3 regions of the Providencia sp. PROV200 genome follow, and region 2 is predicted to be linked to each of the others. Evidence: predicted binding sites of a transcription regulator. Region 2 holds the regulator's gene; each other region holds the start of a gene.
The links. Region 2 encodes ArgR, which controls arginine synthesis, uptake and breakdown. Its sites were predicted from a motif close to ANTGAATAAAAATACANT; they were not measured.
Positions count from the first base shown of each region.

Region 1: a site for ArgR is predicted at 4,705-4,722, ahead of argC (N-acetyl-gamma-glutamyl-phosphate reductase). Genes of this name have one in related genera too.
Region 3: a site for ArgR is predicted at 4,642-4,659, ahead of argA (amino-acid N-acetyltransferase). Genes of this name have one in related genera too.

Region 1 is NZ_CP096307.1:4,103,030-4,108,826, forward strand. Features, by position in the region: gene M1E86_RS19050 (hypothetical protein) at 1-89, shown strand, start outside; gene argH (argininosuccinate lyase) at 153-1,529, opposite strand; gene M1E86_RS19060 (argininosuccinate synthase) at 1,608-2,828, opposite strand; gene argB (acetylglutamate kinase) at 2,873-3,649, opposite strand; gene argC (N-acetyl-gamma-glutamyl-phosphate reductase) at 3,662-4,666, opposite strand; gene argE (acetylornithine deacetylase) at 4,769-5,797, shown strand, end outside.
Region 2 is NZ_CP096307.1:3,929,803-3,935,599, forward strand. Features, by position in the region: gene ispB (octaprenyl diphosphate synthase) at 1-156, shown strand, start outside; gene M1E86_RS18145 (DNA-binding protein) at 197-559, opposite strand; gene M1E86_RS18150 (DNA-binding protein) at 690-1,037, opposite strand; gene M1E86_RS18155 (helix-turn-helix domain-containing protein) at 1,554-1,826, shown strand; gene mdh (malate dehydrogenase) at 1,970-2,908, opposite strand; gene argR (transcriptional regulator ArgR) at 3,402-3,872, shown strand; gene M1E86_RS18170 (DUF6122 family protein) at 3,958-4,419, shown strand; gene mpl (UDP-N-acetylmuramate:L-alanyl-gamma-D-glutamyl-meso-diaminopimelate ligase) at 4,416-5,797, opposite strand, start outside.
Region 3 is NZ_CP096307.1:3,381,045-3,386,841, reverse strand. Features, by position in the region: gene recB (exodeoxyribonuclease V subunit beta) at 1-690, shown strand, start outside; gene recD (exodeoxyribonuclease V subunit alpha) at 690-2,537, shown strand; gene M1E86_RS15515 (hypothetical protein) at 2,591-3,160, shown strand; gene argA (amino-acid N-acetyltransferase) at 3,264-4,607, opposite strand; gene amiC (N-acetylmuramoyl-L-alanine amidase AmiC) at 4,970-5,797, shown strand, end outside.

The DNA of each region.
Region 1 (5,797 bases), 170 kb from region 2:
AAGTGATTAATGATGGAAGAGGAGAGTATTCATATAACTGGGTGAATGAAGAAAAACAACTCGGAATGCTAACCATTAAATATATTTAAAAACAAACGCGTTATGGGGATCGGGGTAGTCATGCTACCCCCCATTTTATCTTCTACGGGCAATCACGGCCCTAATCGAGTTTTTGCTTCCACAATGGCTTTTGCCACTTGCTTCTGAGAAACCCCACCTTTTGCTAATCGTTTATCTAAACAAGACTGCAGCGATAAAATTTCATAAACATCCAATTGAATAGTATCACTGAATTTTTGCAATTCACTGAGTGCCATTTCCTCTAAAGCTTTACCTTGCCCAATTGCGGCGACAACGACTTCACCCACAATATGATGCGCTTCACGGAATGGGACACCTTTAGCAACGAGGTAATCAGCGAGTTCGGTTGCATTCGCATAACCTTGTTTTGCTGCATCTTCACAACGACTACGACGAATTTGAAGACCATCAAGAACCAGCGCAGCCATGTGCATGCAATCTAACCAAGTATCGAGTGCATCAAATAACCCTTCTTTGTCTTCTTGCATATCTTTGTTGTAAGCAAGAGGAAGTCCTTTTAGCGTCATCATCATACCTGTCAGTGCACCTTGGACACGCCCACATTTTCCGCGGATCAATTCCAATGCATCAGGGTTTTTCTTTTGTGGCATTAATGATGAACCGGATGTTACTTTGTCTGATAATTCGACAAAACCCGCTTCGCCACTATTAAAGAAAATTAAATCTTCCGCAAAACGAGATAAATGAACCATACCGATACTTGCGTTTGATAATAATTCAAGAACATGGTCTCTGTCTGAAACTGTATCCAAGCTATTGCGCGTTGCCGAAGCGAAACCTAACCAAGATGCGAGCTGTTCACGGTCAATATCGTAAGCTGTACCTGCCAGCGCGCCACACCCTAATGGGCTGACATCCAACCGTTTTAATGTATCTTGTAAACGACTTTCATCTCGCGCTAACATTTCGCTGTAGGCTAAACACCAGTGTGCAAACGTCACCGGCTGTGCGCGCTGCAAATGGGTATAACCTGGCATCACCGCGTCTTGGTTAGTTTCTGCGGTAATGACCAACGCTTTTTGTAATTCTGTCACCGCTTCAAGTAATAATGTGACTTGGTCTTTACACCACAATTTTAAATCTGTCGCCACTTGGTCGTTACGGCTGCGGCCAGTATGCAGTTTTTTGCCTAAATCACCCACTTTATCAATCAGTTTGCCTTCCACCCAACTGTGAATATCTTCCGCATCACTTTGCAGGATCATTTCAGGGTTATCTTGTACTTCTTTCAGTAAGATATTGAGCGCTTGTTCTAAAGTTTGTTGTTCGCTATCAGACAATACACCCACTGTGACCAGTGATTTTGACCATGCGACTGAGCCGATAATATCTTGCTGCGCTAAGCGATAATCGAAACGTAATGAATCATTAAACTGTTTGAACCGTTGATCCGCTTGTTGACTAAAACGCCCACCCCAAAGTGCCATAACTAATCCCTACCTGATTGATAAAATAAGTTTTTAACCCCGGCAGCGGCCTTGGCTGCCGGGAGACTACTATTTGATTTATTTCGCTTTGTTTTGTTCTTTCAGCGCACGGATACGTGAAGAAAGTGAATAAAGACGAATAAACCCACCAGCATGACTGTGGTCATAAACTTCATCTTCACCAAACGTCGCAAATTCTTCTGAATACAGGCTCTTATCTGCTTTTTTCTGGATTGCAGTTACTTGCCCTTTATATAATTTCAGAACAACTTCACCAGTCACATCTTGCGCTAATGATTCAGCAGCAGCTTGCAGTGATTGACGTAATGGGGCAAACCAACGGCCATCATAAACCACATATGACATTTCTAAGCCGAGTTGCTCACGCCATTTGTAGCTGTCACGGTCAAGCACCAGTTGTTCAATACCACGCAGTGCCGCCATCATGATGGTGCCTCCCGGGGTTTCATAGCAACCACGAGATTTCATCCCCACTAAACGGTTTTCAACGATATCGATACGGCCTACTCCGTGTTTTGCACCTAAGGTGTTTAATGTTTCTAAACAACCGAGTGGAGACAATGCTTGGCCATTTACCGAAACAACTTCGCCATGTTTGACACCAACAGTCACTAATTCAGCTTCATCTGGTGCATCTTGCGGGTCGACAGTCCATACCCAGCAATCTTGATTCGCCGCATTCCATGTGCTTTCTAAAACGCCACCTTCAGTAGAAATGTGCCATGCGTTTTCATCACGGCTATAGATTTTTTCAAGACTAGCTGTTGTTGGAATATTACGCTCTTTCAGATAATCGAGCAGCGCTTCACGGGAACGTAAATCCCACTCACGCCACGGTGCCACCACTTGTAACTGTGGAGCTAGAGCCGTATAAGTGCTTTCGAAACGGACTTGGTCATTCCCTTTACCCGTTGCACCATGAGCAACAGCATCCGCGCCCACTTTCAGTGCAATTTCTACTTGTGCTTTCGCGATGATAGGGCGAGCCATTGACGTACCTAATAAATAGCTACCTTCATATAATGCCCCCGTTTTTAATACAGGGTAGATATACTCTTTGATGAACTCTTCACGTAAATCAACTACATAGCATTCAGATGCACCTGATTGCAGAGCTTTTTTCTCTACGCCCACTAAGTCTTCACGATCTTGCCCTACATCCGCAACGAAGGCTACGACTTCGCAATCATCATAGTTTTCTTTTAGCCATGGAATAATTGCTGATGTATCCAGACCGCCTGAATATGCTAATACAATCTTTTTAATGCCCTTTTTCATAACGTACCTATCCGCTCAATTAATATGGTTATTCCATGGCTCATTTATGATGCCAAGATCCGAGTTCCAATTGCTGTTCCATTGAACAGCTCGGGAAGTTGTTCTGCATGACGCCAGCTTGCAATATCAACAGAACGTTGCAAAGCCGCCGCCGCGTCTAATGCCGCATTGACCTTCACAATCATTCCATCAGTAATAATTCCCTGCTCAATGAGCATTTGCGCTTTTTGCGTCGTCATTTCGTCAATTTTTTGGCCTTTACCATCTAAAATACCACTTACATCAGACAGTAAAACGAGATCTGCGTTTAATGCTTGGGCGATAGCGGTTGCGGCTTGATCCGCATTTACGTTCATCAGCTCACCGCCAGAGGTGATACCAATAGAGCTAATAATGGGTAAATAACCCGCCCCCAACAATAATTTCAATAACTTCGCATCGCCAGGTTTGGCATCACCAACATGGCCTAATTCTTCATTTAATTGTGTCACTGTGGCACTTTGACCATCACCGAGAGAAAGCCCTACAGCCGGAAGTTGATACTTTGTTGCCCATGCCAATAATGTTTTATTCGCCGTACCTGCTAATGCCCCTGTAATGATATCGATTTGGTCTGCAGGTGTGACTCGTAACCCCTGCTTTTTAACGACAGGTAATTGCAGTTTTTGCATCAATTCATCAACTAAACAGCCACCGCCATGCACAATCACCAACTCACGTTGATGGGCTTGGCGATAGGTTTGGATTGCTGTAAACAATTTTTCCAGCGCTTCAACGCTATCAAGTAACACACCGCCCAGTTTAATGACTAAGGGTTGCATGGGTTGTCCTTATTAAAGTAATGACTGAGTTTCATTAAAACCAAAACGAATATTCATGCACTGAACGGCTTGTGCTGCCGCACCTTTGAGTAGGTTATCTTCTGTACCGACTAAAATCAGGTGTTCACCATTCAATACATAGCCAATATCACAAAACGGTGTCCCTACTACCGATTTCAATGCAGGAACACCTTTTTCATATAGCCGCACTAACGGTTTATTTTGATAGGCATCGTTAAACGTTTGTGTGATTTTTTCTGCTGTCACACCCGTTTTTACTTTGCATGTAATCGTGGCAAGAATGCCCCGAGAGAAATTGCCTAAATGGGGAGTAAAAATAACCTCTCGACCTAAATGAGTCGCAATTTCTGGCTGATGGCGATGAGTAAAGATGCCATAAGGCTGCAAACTCACTTCACAAAAGCTGTTAGTCATCGAGGCTTTACGGCCTGCACCGGAAACACCGCTGGTGGCATTAATCACTGGCCACATCGCTTCATCCAGTAAATCTGCTTCAATCAGTGGTTTAAGGGCTAATTGGGAAACCGTTGGGTAACACCCTGGAACCGCAATCAGCTGCGCTTGACGAATTTTATCGGCCTGCCATTCCGCTAAACCGTAAACTGCTTGCATTAGCCATTCAGTATTTGTATGTTCAAAGCCATAGTATTGCGTATAGAAGGCGGGATCTTGAACACGATACGCACCCGATAAATCGAACACAATACACCCTGCCTTGAGAAACTGAGGCGCAATGTCGTGGCTCACTTCATGTGCTGTGGCGAGAAAGACAACATCAATTCCTTTTGCCGCTTCTGCCACATCTGTTAATGGCAGGACAGGAAGGTCAATGATACCTTTATACTGAGGATGTAAATCAGAAAAACGTTTATTTGCATCGGCACTTTGCTTCGATACCATCAGCCCTTGAAGATTAACTTCAGGATGGCGTTGCAAATAAGCGGCCAATTCTGCTCCAGTATAGCCACTGGCCCCGATAATGAGTGTGTTCAACATATGCTTTCTACCTTGTACTCGTGACCCAAACAGTTTAATGTGTATTTTTATTCAAATAAAGTGCATGAATATTGATACTATTATGGATAAAGGCTGTCAACAGTGAATATTAAATTACCTGCATTTATTGAGATTTATCGTCAATTAATTGCCATTCCGTCGATTAGTGCGACTGATTCTCATTTGGACCAGAGCAATAAAGCCCTTGTTGAACTTCTCGGTGGGTGGCTAGAAACGTTAGGTTTTTCGGTCAACATTCAACCTGTGCCGGAAACACGTGATAAATATAATTTGCTTGCTTCCATTGGCGAAGGAAATGGTGGGCTGATGCTATGCGGTCATACTGACACCGTCCCCTTTGATGATGGACGTTGGAGCAAAAACCCGTTTGAACTGACAGAGCATGACGGTAAGTTATATGGGCTCGGAACCGCAGACATGAAAGGCTTTTTTGCTTTTATTGTTGATGCGTTACGCGATATGGATTTAACGCAGCTCAAACGCCCACTGCATATATTAGCCACAGCAGATGAAGAAACATCGATGGCTGGTGCGCGTTATTTTGCAGCCAGTACAACATTAAGACCAGATTTTGCCATTATTGGCGAACCAACATCGTTGCAACCGATCCGCGCACACAAAGGGCATTTATCAAATGCTATCCGCATTACCGGGCAATCAGGTCATTCCAGTGATCCTGAGCGGGGTGTCAATGCGATTGAATTAATGCATGAATCAATTTCTCATTTAATGACACTGAGAAATACATTGAAAGAACGATTTAACAACCCTGCATTTGTCATTCCCTACCCGACGATGAACTTTGGTCATATTCATGGTGGTGATGCCGCTAACCGAATTTGTGGTTGTTGTGAATTACATATGGATATTCGCCCGCTGCCGGGGCTAACTTTGCAAGACTTAGATGAACTACTTAATGAAGCTCTTGAGCCGGTTAGTGCCCGTTGGCCGGGGCGCTTGACGGTTGAATCCATGCATCCGCCGATCCCTGGCTATGAATGCCCAACAGACCACAAGATGGTTGCAGTCATTGAGCAATTGTTAGGGCAAAAAGCGGATACTGTGAATTACTGTACTGAAGCACCGTTTATCCAAGAGCTCTGCCCAACG
Region 2 (5,797 bases):
GCAACCATGAAACGCTGTGGTTCCCTTGAATATACCTATGCAAGAGCCCAAGAAGAAGCACAAAAAGCGATTGATGCCTTGAATGTAATTGAAGATTCAATTTATAAAGATGCATTGATCGGCTTAGCTTATATTGCAATCCAACGCCATTCTTAGTCACTAGAAAAGACAAAGTAGATCAAGAAAAGGGGAAACGTTATTTTTCCCCTTTGTCTTCTTCATCGATTTGAGCAAGTAGTGACGATAAGCCATAACGCAGGATATATTTGACTATTTTATTGCGCTCGGACTCTGTCAGTTGATAATACGCTTCCGACCAAATTTGCAATGCATCTGTTCTTTGGCTTTGGTAAATTACCGAAGGCTCATGTAAGCTAAGCTGCCCTTGGATTTCTCCCGGTAAGCTTTCAAAATAATACTCAACGGCTTTACCCTGTACCCCTCTTTTACGGCGGTTTTTCCAACCTTCTCGTCTTGCCATTAGGTTAATTCCCTGAGGAGATGTCGGGAGTCCTTCTAACCCAGCTAATTCTTTGGCAGTGAACCACAATTTTTTCATTTTTCAATTCACACTTATATTATGAAACCTGCTTTTCAGCCTACTAAAATGTCATCTGTTAAACCGTTTTTTAAATTCAATATAATATTATTTTTATATATTAATTATTTACACCTTAAGTAATTGTAAATTATTTATTATTAATTAAATTTATTAGCGCTAATGCCCCTTCGCGCATAATAAATGTCAGGATAATGTCTCGTTCTTGGCTGGAAAGCTGGTTATAAGCCTCTTGCCAAATAAAGGCATTATCATTTCGTTTTGCTTGATAAGGTGGTGAGGTTTCGTTAGCAAACTGACTTTCAAAAATATCGATAGGTAAAGAACTTATATGGTATTCCAGCGCTTTACCTTGAATACCTCTTCTTTTACGGTTGACCCAGTTTTCACGCCTTGCCATAGCATTAATACCTTGGGTTGTCATGGGAAGCCCTTGTAACCCAACCAACTCTTTTGCCGTTAGCCATTCCTTGTACATGCTGACCCTCCTAGTCATGATGACAATTTGATTTTCAGTTGTTGAAAACTATCTCTATTTTCTCAAAACCCCATTAACCTATTCGTTTTGTTTATACATATAAATAATAATATACAAATTATATTTGTTATTAGAATTCTAATTTCTTTTAATAACAGACAATTAAATAATTTACTCTCTAATAATTTAACTAATTTTATTAATTAATCTAGATATATTATGAGTTCAAGTAAAAAGTAGCATTAAATATGTTATTCCTATCCCTAACTAGAAAGAGTTAGTTTTAATAACAAAGATTTATCCTAACTCACAGTTATTCATTCTGACTTTCCATTTAATTTCATAAAAACCACGACAGTTTCATAAAATGAATTTTTAAGAAAAAATCAGAAATTATTTTGGGAAATTTCTGTTATTTTATTTCCAATAACGAAACGGATGTACTGAATGTACCATAATTTTCTGTTACTCGTACCATTAACTCTACATGATTCTAAGTGAAAAAAGGACTAAAAAATGATTTTACGGAAATCGGACTGGCACCCTGCAGATATCATTGCTGCTTTACGTAAACGTGGAACAACACTTGCTGCAATTTCACGTGAGGCTGGACTAAGCTCTTCAACGTTAGCTAATGCACTATCACGCCCTTGGCCTAAAGGGGAATGGATCATTGCAAATTTCTTAGCCATTCACCCTGCTGAAATTTGGCCAAGTCGTTATTACGACCCAATTACGGGGGATTTATTAGAAAGAAAAGTCAGAGTTAAAGCACCAGTGGAAGATTAGAAACTGCATGGGATATAGCGATAAGGCCGTGAAAAATCAATCAATGTATTCACGGCTTTATCTTTTGATAACAACCAAATAAAAAAGGTTGAGTTCCGAACGAAACTCAACCCTTCACAATTTAGAAAAAGCGTTAATTGGCATTAGCCATTAATGAATTTTTCACCTAATTCGATATCTGCTTTTAATACATCTAGCATGTCTTTCAGCGCTTTTTCTTCAAATGCACTTAATTTACCAATTGGTAAATGTTTTTCGATACCGTTTCTGCCTAAAACGACTGGTTGTGCAAAGAAGCGAGCATATTCACCATCACCTTCAGTGTAAACACATTCAACCACATTGCTTTCACCTTGGAGACCACGAATTAACGATAAGCCTAAACGTGCAGCAGCTTGGCCCATCGATAAAGTTGCAGACCCACCACCCGCTTTCGCTTCAACGACTTCTGTACCTGCATTTTGAATGCGTTTAGTTAACGCTGCAACTTCTTCATCAGTGAAGCTAACACCTTCAATTTGAGATAACAGTGGCAGGATAGTCACACCAGAGTGGCCACCAATTACAGGCACTTCGATATCATTAACATTTTTGCCTTTTAGCTCAGCAACAAATGTATTAGAACGAATGATATCTAATGTCGTCACACCGAATAAACGGTTTTTATCGTATACGCCTGCTTTTTTCAGGACTTCCGCAGCGATAGCAACGGTGGTATTCACTGGGTTAGTGATAATACCGATCAATGCTTTAGGACAGGTTTCAGCAATTTGTTGGATCAGATTACGGACGATACCCGCATTGATGTTAAATAAGTCAGAACGATCCATGCCTGGTTTACGTGCGACACCCGCAGAAATAAGAACAATGTCAGCACCTTTCAATGCAGGTTTTGCATCTTCGCCGGCAAAGCCTGTCACTTTAACATCAGTTGGGATATGGCTTAAGTCAGCAGCAACACCTGGAGTGACTGGTGCGATGTCGTAGAGGGAGAGTTCTGAACCTGCTGGGAGCTGGTTTTTGAGAAGAAGGGCGAGAGCCTGACCGATACCACCTGCTGCACCTAGGACTGCAACTTTCATTCTGAAACTCCTTAATTTGTACTTTAAAAAGATATCACTTTATTTGTTATACACTTAACACATTACGTATAAAAAACAATTTGTTAACAGATAGAGAGAGAGTTTAACGCAAGAGAACTTGTTTATTAATTGCCAGTATTCTAAACAAATTCCTTATCTGTTAATGAGATAACGGGCACTTTTTTAACAAATAGTTTTTCTGGGTGTTGCATTTCGCACAATAAGTTGTTTTTAGTGTATATTATTCAATCAAAAATATTTTTATTAACAATAAATTTACAGTAGACATCTGGAAAATTCATTGTTCTATTATGCTAATTTTTCATTTTCGCAATTTACGATAACTTAATACTTTTAACTACCAATCCAAAATGAGACGACTTAACCTTAAGTTATTCGCTGGTTACAAAATCATCATAACGCAATTTTGTTGCATAAAAATGCACTTTTACGGATAATACAACTTAATTCAATGCAAAAGAATGGGTTAATTATGCGCACTCCGTCTAAACAAGAAGACTTGGTTAAGGCTTTTAAAGCCCTACTTAAAGAAGAAAAATTTAGCTCGCAAGCTGAGATCGTCACAGCTTTGCAAGAAGAAGGCTTCGAAAATATTAACCAATCAAAAATTTCCAGAATGCTTACCAAATTTGGTGCTGTTCGCACCCGTAATGCAAAAATGGAAATGGTATATTGCCTACCTACAGAGCCTGGTGTCCCTACCGCTACCAGTCCACTCAAAAACTTGGTTTTGGATATAGACTATAACCCTTCTGTTGTCGTGATCAGAACGAGTCCTGGTGCTGCACAGCTTATTGCACGTTTGTTAGATTCATTAGGTAAAGCAGAAGGAATTTTAGGTAGTATTGCTGGTGATGATACTATCTTCTCAACACCCGCCAACAATTTCACCACAAAAGAATTATATGAAGCGATTTTAGCGTTATTTGAACAAGAGCTTTAATCTATTGATATACATTAGCTTAAGAGGGAAATTGATTTCCCTCTTATTGTTTTTGTCTGTTTCTATTCTATTTTGAGACATCATTTTGCTATTTGATATTTTCCGTAACATCATACACTACGGTTTTCACTTCCTAATGCCAATTGCCTTTGGTTACCTATTTTGGCGAAAAAATTGGAAACTAGCGGCCCTGATAATGATTGCTACGATGGCTATCGATTTAGATCATCTGCTAGCTGACCCAATTTTCGACCCAGAGCGCTGTGGCATTGGTTTCCACCCACTCCATTCCTTTTGGGCTGCGGTTGTCTATGTCGTATTATTATTCATGCCATCATGGAAACTCAAAGCGATTGCGGTTGGCTGCTTGTTCCACCTTTTCACTGATTCACTAGATTGTTATATGGGAAGTTTAAAAAAAGAGATGAATAGCCCAATAACATTAAGTTTCATCACAGAACCACACTCATTAAGTACGCCAAACATAAAAAAACCCAGCAATCATAAGGATCACTGGGTAATCGAGTATATCGCTAATAAAGCTTAATCATCTTGTTCTGTTTCTGCCTTTGCTTTCAAAGCTGCGAGCAATTTGCCATGAATGCCGCTAAAGCCACCATTGCTCATCACCAAAATATGATCGCCCGGTTGTGCGGTTTCAATAATCATATTGGTGAATGCCTCAATATCTGCGCTCCAACGAGCTGGTTGAACACATTTTTCAGCGATGTCTGTCACCATCCAAGGAATATTGGCGGGTTGGAAAAGAAACACTTCATCTGCACGGCCAAGCGCAGGTGCAATATCATTTTTATTGATACCCATTTTCATCGTATTCGAGCGAGGTTCGAGTACCGCAAGAATACGTGAAGTTCCGCCAACTTTGCTGCGAAGTGCTTCTAACGTTGCCAAAATAGCAGTTGGGTGATGCGCGAAGTCATCGTAAACACTGACACCATTTTCAACACCACGTAGCTCAAGGCGACGGCGTGCATTGATAAAACTATTCAAAGCGAGGCAAGCTTCTTTTACTGGAACGCCCACATGGTGAGCCGCTGCAATCGCCATCAATGCATTTTGGATGTTGTGGTTACCCACTTGTGACCAAGTGACTTCTCCAACTTTTTCCTGCTGGTAGTACACAGCAAAGTGGCTGCCGTCGTGGCTGAGTTTCTCTGCTTGCCATCCGCCGTGCTCCCCACCCACCAGCTCTTGCTCACTCCAGCAACCCATTCCAATCACTTGTTTTAAATGATTGTCGTTGTCAGGTGTGAAAATTTTGCCGCTGGCTGGCACAATACGTACAAGATGATGGAACTGTTTTTGAATCGCTTCGAGGTTTTCAAAAATATCCGCATGGTCGAATTCAAGGTTGTTCAATACCAAGGTTTTCGGGCTGTAATGCACAAATTTAGAACGCTTATCAAAGAATGCACAGTCATACTCATCCGCTTCAATAACAAAAAACGGGCTTTCACCAATCTTAGCGGAGACATCAAAATTCCCTGGAACACCGCCAATTAGAAAGCCAGGCTTGTAACCACAGTCTTCTAAGATCCATGCAAGCATTCCTGCAGTAGTCGTTTTACCATGGGTCCCCGCCACAGCTAGTACCCAACGTTCAGGTAACACGTGGTCATGAAGCCACTGTGGGCCAGATGTATACGGTAAGCCTCTTTCTAGAACAGCTTCGACACAAGGGTTACCACGCGTCATTGCATTACCAATCACGACCATATCCGGTATTGGGTCAAGTTGAGCCGGATCATACCCCTGAATGAGTTCAATCCCTTGATTTTCAAGTAATGTGCTCATCGGTGGATACACATTGGCATCCGAACCCGTCACTTTATGTCCTAAAGAACGAGCCAATATTGCTAAGCTTCCCATAAAGGTGCCGCATATACCTAAAATATGTATGTGCA
Region 3 (5,797 bases), 550 kb from region 2:
ACATTTTTACATAGCTTAATGGAAGAGATTGACTTTAGTGAACCAGTTTCGCAAGAATGGTTGGCTGAAAAACTTGAATCTTCTGGGTTTGACTTACAGTGGGCACCAATGCTGCAAGAATGGCTACACGCTATTGTACAGGCACCACTATCAGAAGATGGGTTATGTTTATCTGCTTTACGGCCTCAAGACCAATTAGATGAGATGCAGTTTTATCTTCCTATTGAGTCAATATTGGGGGCAGGTCATTTAGATAAGGTAACGCATCAATATGACCCATTATCACAACGTTGTCCTCCACTAAGTTTTGAGAAAGTCCAGGGAATTTTAAAAGGGTTTATTGACCTTACCTTTTACTGGAAAGGTAAATTTTACCTTCTTGATTATAAGTCAAATTATCTAGGGGAAGATGCTAGTTTTTATACCCAAGAAGCCATGGCTGAAGCGATGATAGACCACCGCTATGATTTGCAATATCAACTATATTCGTTGGCTTTACATCGTTACTTAAAGCAAAGAATGCCTAATTATGATTATGAAACCCATTTTGGGGGTGTCTATTATTTATTTCTAAGAGGGGTAGATGATGTTAACGCCAGTAACGGTATTTTCTTTTATCGTCCTGTAGAGGCGTTTATTGAAGCGTTAGATAGCTTATTTAAAAATGTTCAACAAGGGGAACACGTTTAATGAAATCCCTATTTAATCAGGCTATTGAGCTACGTATCTTCACACCTCTTGATGTGCAATTTGCTTACAGTATTTCTGATGATAAGCACCCGATAGTACTTATGCTTGCCGCACTTCTTAGCGCAGAAACTATGGCTGGGCACGTTTGCTTAGCATTGGCCGATGTTGTACCTGAAAAGTTATTTGCAGGGAGGCATCCTGAATTAGCCGTTGAATTTTGGCAGAAAATGGGGGAGCCGAGCGAACAAGTACTTTATCAAACGCTCAAACAAGCAAATGCAGTGTCGCTATCAACAGAAAACCAGGTCTCGCCTTTAATACTTTCAGGGGAATACTTATATTTTCAACGGATGTGGCAATATGAGCAACATGTTGCAAAGTTTTTCTCTAACACATCAATAGAGAAGCAAAATAATATTCAAATCAAGGAAATACTAGATAATTTATTTCCCACTACTGATGATATTGATTGGCAAAAAATTGCAGCAGCAGTTGCTGTAACCAGCAAGGTGTCAATCATATCAGGGGGGCCAGGGACGGGAAAAACAACAACGGTTGCACGTATCCTTGCCGCATTAATTAAGCTTGAAGCCAAACTTCACCACAAAATTAGAATAGAGCTGGCAGCTCCAACGGGTAAGGCGGCTGCTAGGTTGACGGAATCTCTAGGTGAGGCGATGAAAAAGATGCCTTTAACCGATGCAGAACGCGCTGTTTTGCCTAATCATGCCAAAACATTACACCGTTTATTAGGGGCTCAACCTGAAAGTCAGCAGTTTCGTTATAACCGAGACAACCGTTTATCTCTTGATGTACTCATTGTTGATGAAGCCTCAATGGTAGATTTACCCATGATGAGCAAACTACTTGAGTCACTGCCTGAAAATGCAAAATTAATATTTCTAGGTGATAAAGATCAACTCGCTTCTGTCGAAGCAGGTGCTGTGTTAGGGGATATTTGTCAGTTTGCTGATAACGGTTATAGCATAGAACGAGCATCTCAACTTTCGGCGCTAACAGGGTATTCTGTTGCAGCTTATGCATCACCAAACGGCCCAATTATTCGTGATAACCTATGTTTACTGCGTAAAAGTTACCGTTTTTCTGCAGATTCAGGGATTGGCCAACTCGCTTTTGCTGTAAATGAAGGCAATGTTTCTCGAGTTCAACAATTACTAAATCAACAACGTCCAGATGTGCATTGTTATATTCAAGAAACAGCGGATGACTACGCTCAAATTTTATTAGATGCCGCTGAAAATTATAAAGAATATCTACTTGCGGTTAAAGATAAAGAAGATCCTGAGCAAGTTCTGAAAAAATTTAATCAATATCGGTTACTAACGGCTCTGCGGGAAGGGCCTTTTGGCGTTATTGGCCTTAATGATAAATTGGAAAAATTATTTCATAGGCAAGGGATAATAAATCGTCCATATAATTTATTGAATAAGCACTATGCAGGCCGGCCAATTATGATTAGCCGTAATGATAGCCCATTAGGACTTTTTAATGGGGATATAGGCATCATTTTACCAGATGAAGAAAATGCACTGAGAGCCTATTTCCAATTTCCAGATGGGACTATTCGTGGAGTACGACCTAACCGGCTTCCACAGCATGAAACAGCTTATGCAATGACAGTTCATAAATCACAAGGTTCGGAGTTTGCTCATACCGCATTGGTTTTACCAAATGTATATTCTCCGGTGATGACACGTGAGCTTGTGTATACAGCGATAACTCGAGCTAAAAAAGAGCTATCTCTTTATGGTAGCCCAAAAGTATTACGTCGAGCCGTTGAAACGCCAACTAAGCGACGAAGCGGTTTAGCGACTCAATTAATATAACTAACTTATTTGTAAGTTACGTGAATAATTCACCCTAAAGTAAAGGTAATGAGATGGATAACCAGCAAGAAATGACAGCAATTACAGTAACATTAAATGCAAGGCTTGAGCCTACTAGGCGTGGTGATTTAGAAGATGCATTTAATGAAGTCATGAAAAGCATGGATAAAAATATCCATGTCACAGGCGGTGGGACATTATTAGGTGATAATGGTGAAGCGCAGGAATGTGATATAGAAATAGCACTTGAAGAGGCGAGTGACGAAAATATCAGTTTAATTATTCAACTTTTTTCCTCAATGTTAGCTCCAAAAGGCTCTCGTTTATTTATTCATGGTGAAGATGTTCGAATCGATTTTGGTTCAGATGAAGGTATGGCTATTTATTTCAACGGGACAGAACTCGCCGATGACGTTTATGAAAACGGGGATATCAGTGAAGTGTTCGATGTTCTAGATGACGCTGTGGAAGATATTGGGAGTATTCATGGCGTTTGGGATGGTCCGACAGAAACCGCATTTTATTTTTATGGTACTTCTTTCGCTGAGATGAAAGCGGCAATCCAACCACATTTAGATTCCATTCCTTTGTGCGAGAAAGCTAGAGTTATTCAGATAGCTTAGCGGCTATTCCCTAGTTTTAAAGCTACGACCCAAACTATGCATCCTTGTATAGTTTGGGCTAAAGTAAGTAATGAAACAGCCATTATGCTAAAGACGTTAATGTTTACTTATCAGATTGGTTTTTTAGGTCTAAAATCAATATCTTAGATCGACGTTGGTAGTTATATAAAGCCTGCTTTTTCATTGGTAACATTTCAATCTCTGCAGGGGTAAAACCACGCTCTTGAAACCAATGGATACTACGAGTTGTCAGGACAAATAGTTTATCTAAGCCAAATTGTTTCGCTTGTACAGCGACACGGTGCAGTAACTCCTCTCCTCTAGATGAACTTCGGTAATCGGGATGAACAGCGACACAAGCCATTTCACCTAGTTTTTCTTCTGGATAAGGGTAAAGCGCTGCACAAGCGATCACTAAGCTATCACGTTCAATAATAGTAAATTTATCAATTTCCATTTCTAATTGCTCGCGTGAACGTCTAACTAAAATCCCTTGTTGCTCTAATGGGCGAATAAGCTCTAATATTCCACCAATATCATTAATGTTTGCACGGCGGATTTGTTCCGCGCTTTCCATGACGATTTGGGTACCAATACCATCACGAGAGAATAACTCTTGAATCAATGAGCCATTCTCTTGGTAACTCAATAGGTGGCTACGGCGGACACCTCGGCGGCAAGCTTTTGCGGCTCCGCGTAAAAAACGCACTGTTCCTGAATAGTAATCACCTTCAGATTCAAGTTCTTGAATACGGCTTTCTGCTTCATTTGGGAATAATTCAGACAAAATATTGCCTTCTTTGTCTGTGACACCTTGAGAAGAGCAAAAACCGATCAGTTTTTCCGCTTTCATTTTTACTGCCAACTGAGTGGCAATTTCTTCGGAGGTCAGATTAAAACTTTCCCCGGTGACTGAAACGGCAACCGGGCCAATTAACACAATTGAACCATTATCTAACTGATTATTAATGGCATCTTCATTAATACGGCGGATCCTACCGCTGTGGCAATAATCAATACCATCGTCAACGCCTAGAGGTTGAGCAATAACGAAATTACCACTAACCACATTAATGTGTGCACCTTGAAGTGGGGTATTACCTAAGCTCATAGATAACCGAGCTGTGATATCTAATTGTAAAGCGCCTGAAGCTTGTTTTACATATTCAAGAGTATTCGAATCTGTTACGCGAGTATGTTTATGATAAACCGCGTCATATTGGTGCTCTGCTAAAATATCCTCAATTTGAGGCCTAGCGCCATAAACGACAATAATTCGGATGCCTAAACTATGTAATAATCCTATATCATTGACTATACTAGGAAAATTTTCATGCGCAATCGCTTCACCACCAAGCATAATAATAAATGTTTTGCCGCGGTGGGCGTTTATATAAGGGACCGAATGGCGAAACTCATCAACCAACTCGGTGCTGCGCTCTTTCATAACAACCCTCTTAATTGAATTTTTATTCGTTAATATTGTATTTTTATTCTTTTTGTCGGTAAATATCAAGTAAAAGATGGGATAAAAAAAGTCACATTTTTATTTTTTACATTTACATATCTCTAAACTTAACTCGATATACTCTATAAAAACTAATTTGCATAAAATTGACACAGAAAGTCACTCACAAATATTTTCTCTCAGTATGATTAGGTTATACTCATGTCTGTAACTCTATAGATGCTTTGATATATTCTTAATGACAGAGTGCAAATGATTAGTTAGAGTGCATATTTCAAGGCTAACTATTAGCAATTATCCTAAAATCACTTTATTTCTCAGTTCTAGGTTCGGAATTATTGATGAGTCACCAAGATCACAACCCATCGAAGCGTCGTTTTATTCAAGGCGCAGCAGCAGTTATGTTACTGAGCATTAGCCCATTCGGTTTTTCTGCGAGTAGCAGCGTGGTGGCTGTGCGCATTTGGCCAGCATCGAGCTATACTCGAGTTACATTGGAATCTAGTACTCCATTGAAGTACCGTCAGTTTGTGCTTAATAACCCTGAGCGTATTGTGGTCGATCTTGAAGGGGTGCAGTTAAATAATGTATTGAAGGATATGGGAACCCAAATCCAAACACGTGATCCTTACCTCAAATTGGTTCGAGTTGGGCAATTTGATCCGAAAACGGTTCGCTTGGTATTTGAAGTTAAAAATAAAGTCAGCCCTCAATTCTTTTCAATGACCCCTGTCGCGGAGTTTAAGCACCGTTTGGTTCTCGATTTTTATCCAGGTAAAGGCGTGGAGACCAATGATGATCCTCTATTGGCATTACTTGAGGATTATAATAAAGGCGATCTTGAAGAAAGCATGCCTGCTCAAGCGAAAAAGCCTGGGAAAGCAGGGACGGATCGCCCAATTATTATTATGATCGACCCTGGACATGGTGGTGAAGACCCTGGTGCGGTAGGTAAATACAAGACACGTGAAAAAGATGTGGTTTTACAGATTGCACGGCGGTTAAAAGCTTTGATAGATAAAGACCCTAAAATGCGCTCCTATATGACACGCAATGAAGATGTCTTTATTCCGTTAAAAGTCCGAGTGGCGAAAGCGCGTAAAATGCAGGCAGATTTATTCGTTTCAATTCATGCGGATGCATTTACTAATCGTTCAGCCCGAGGCTCT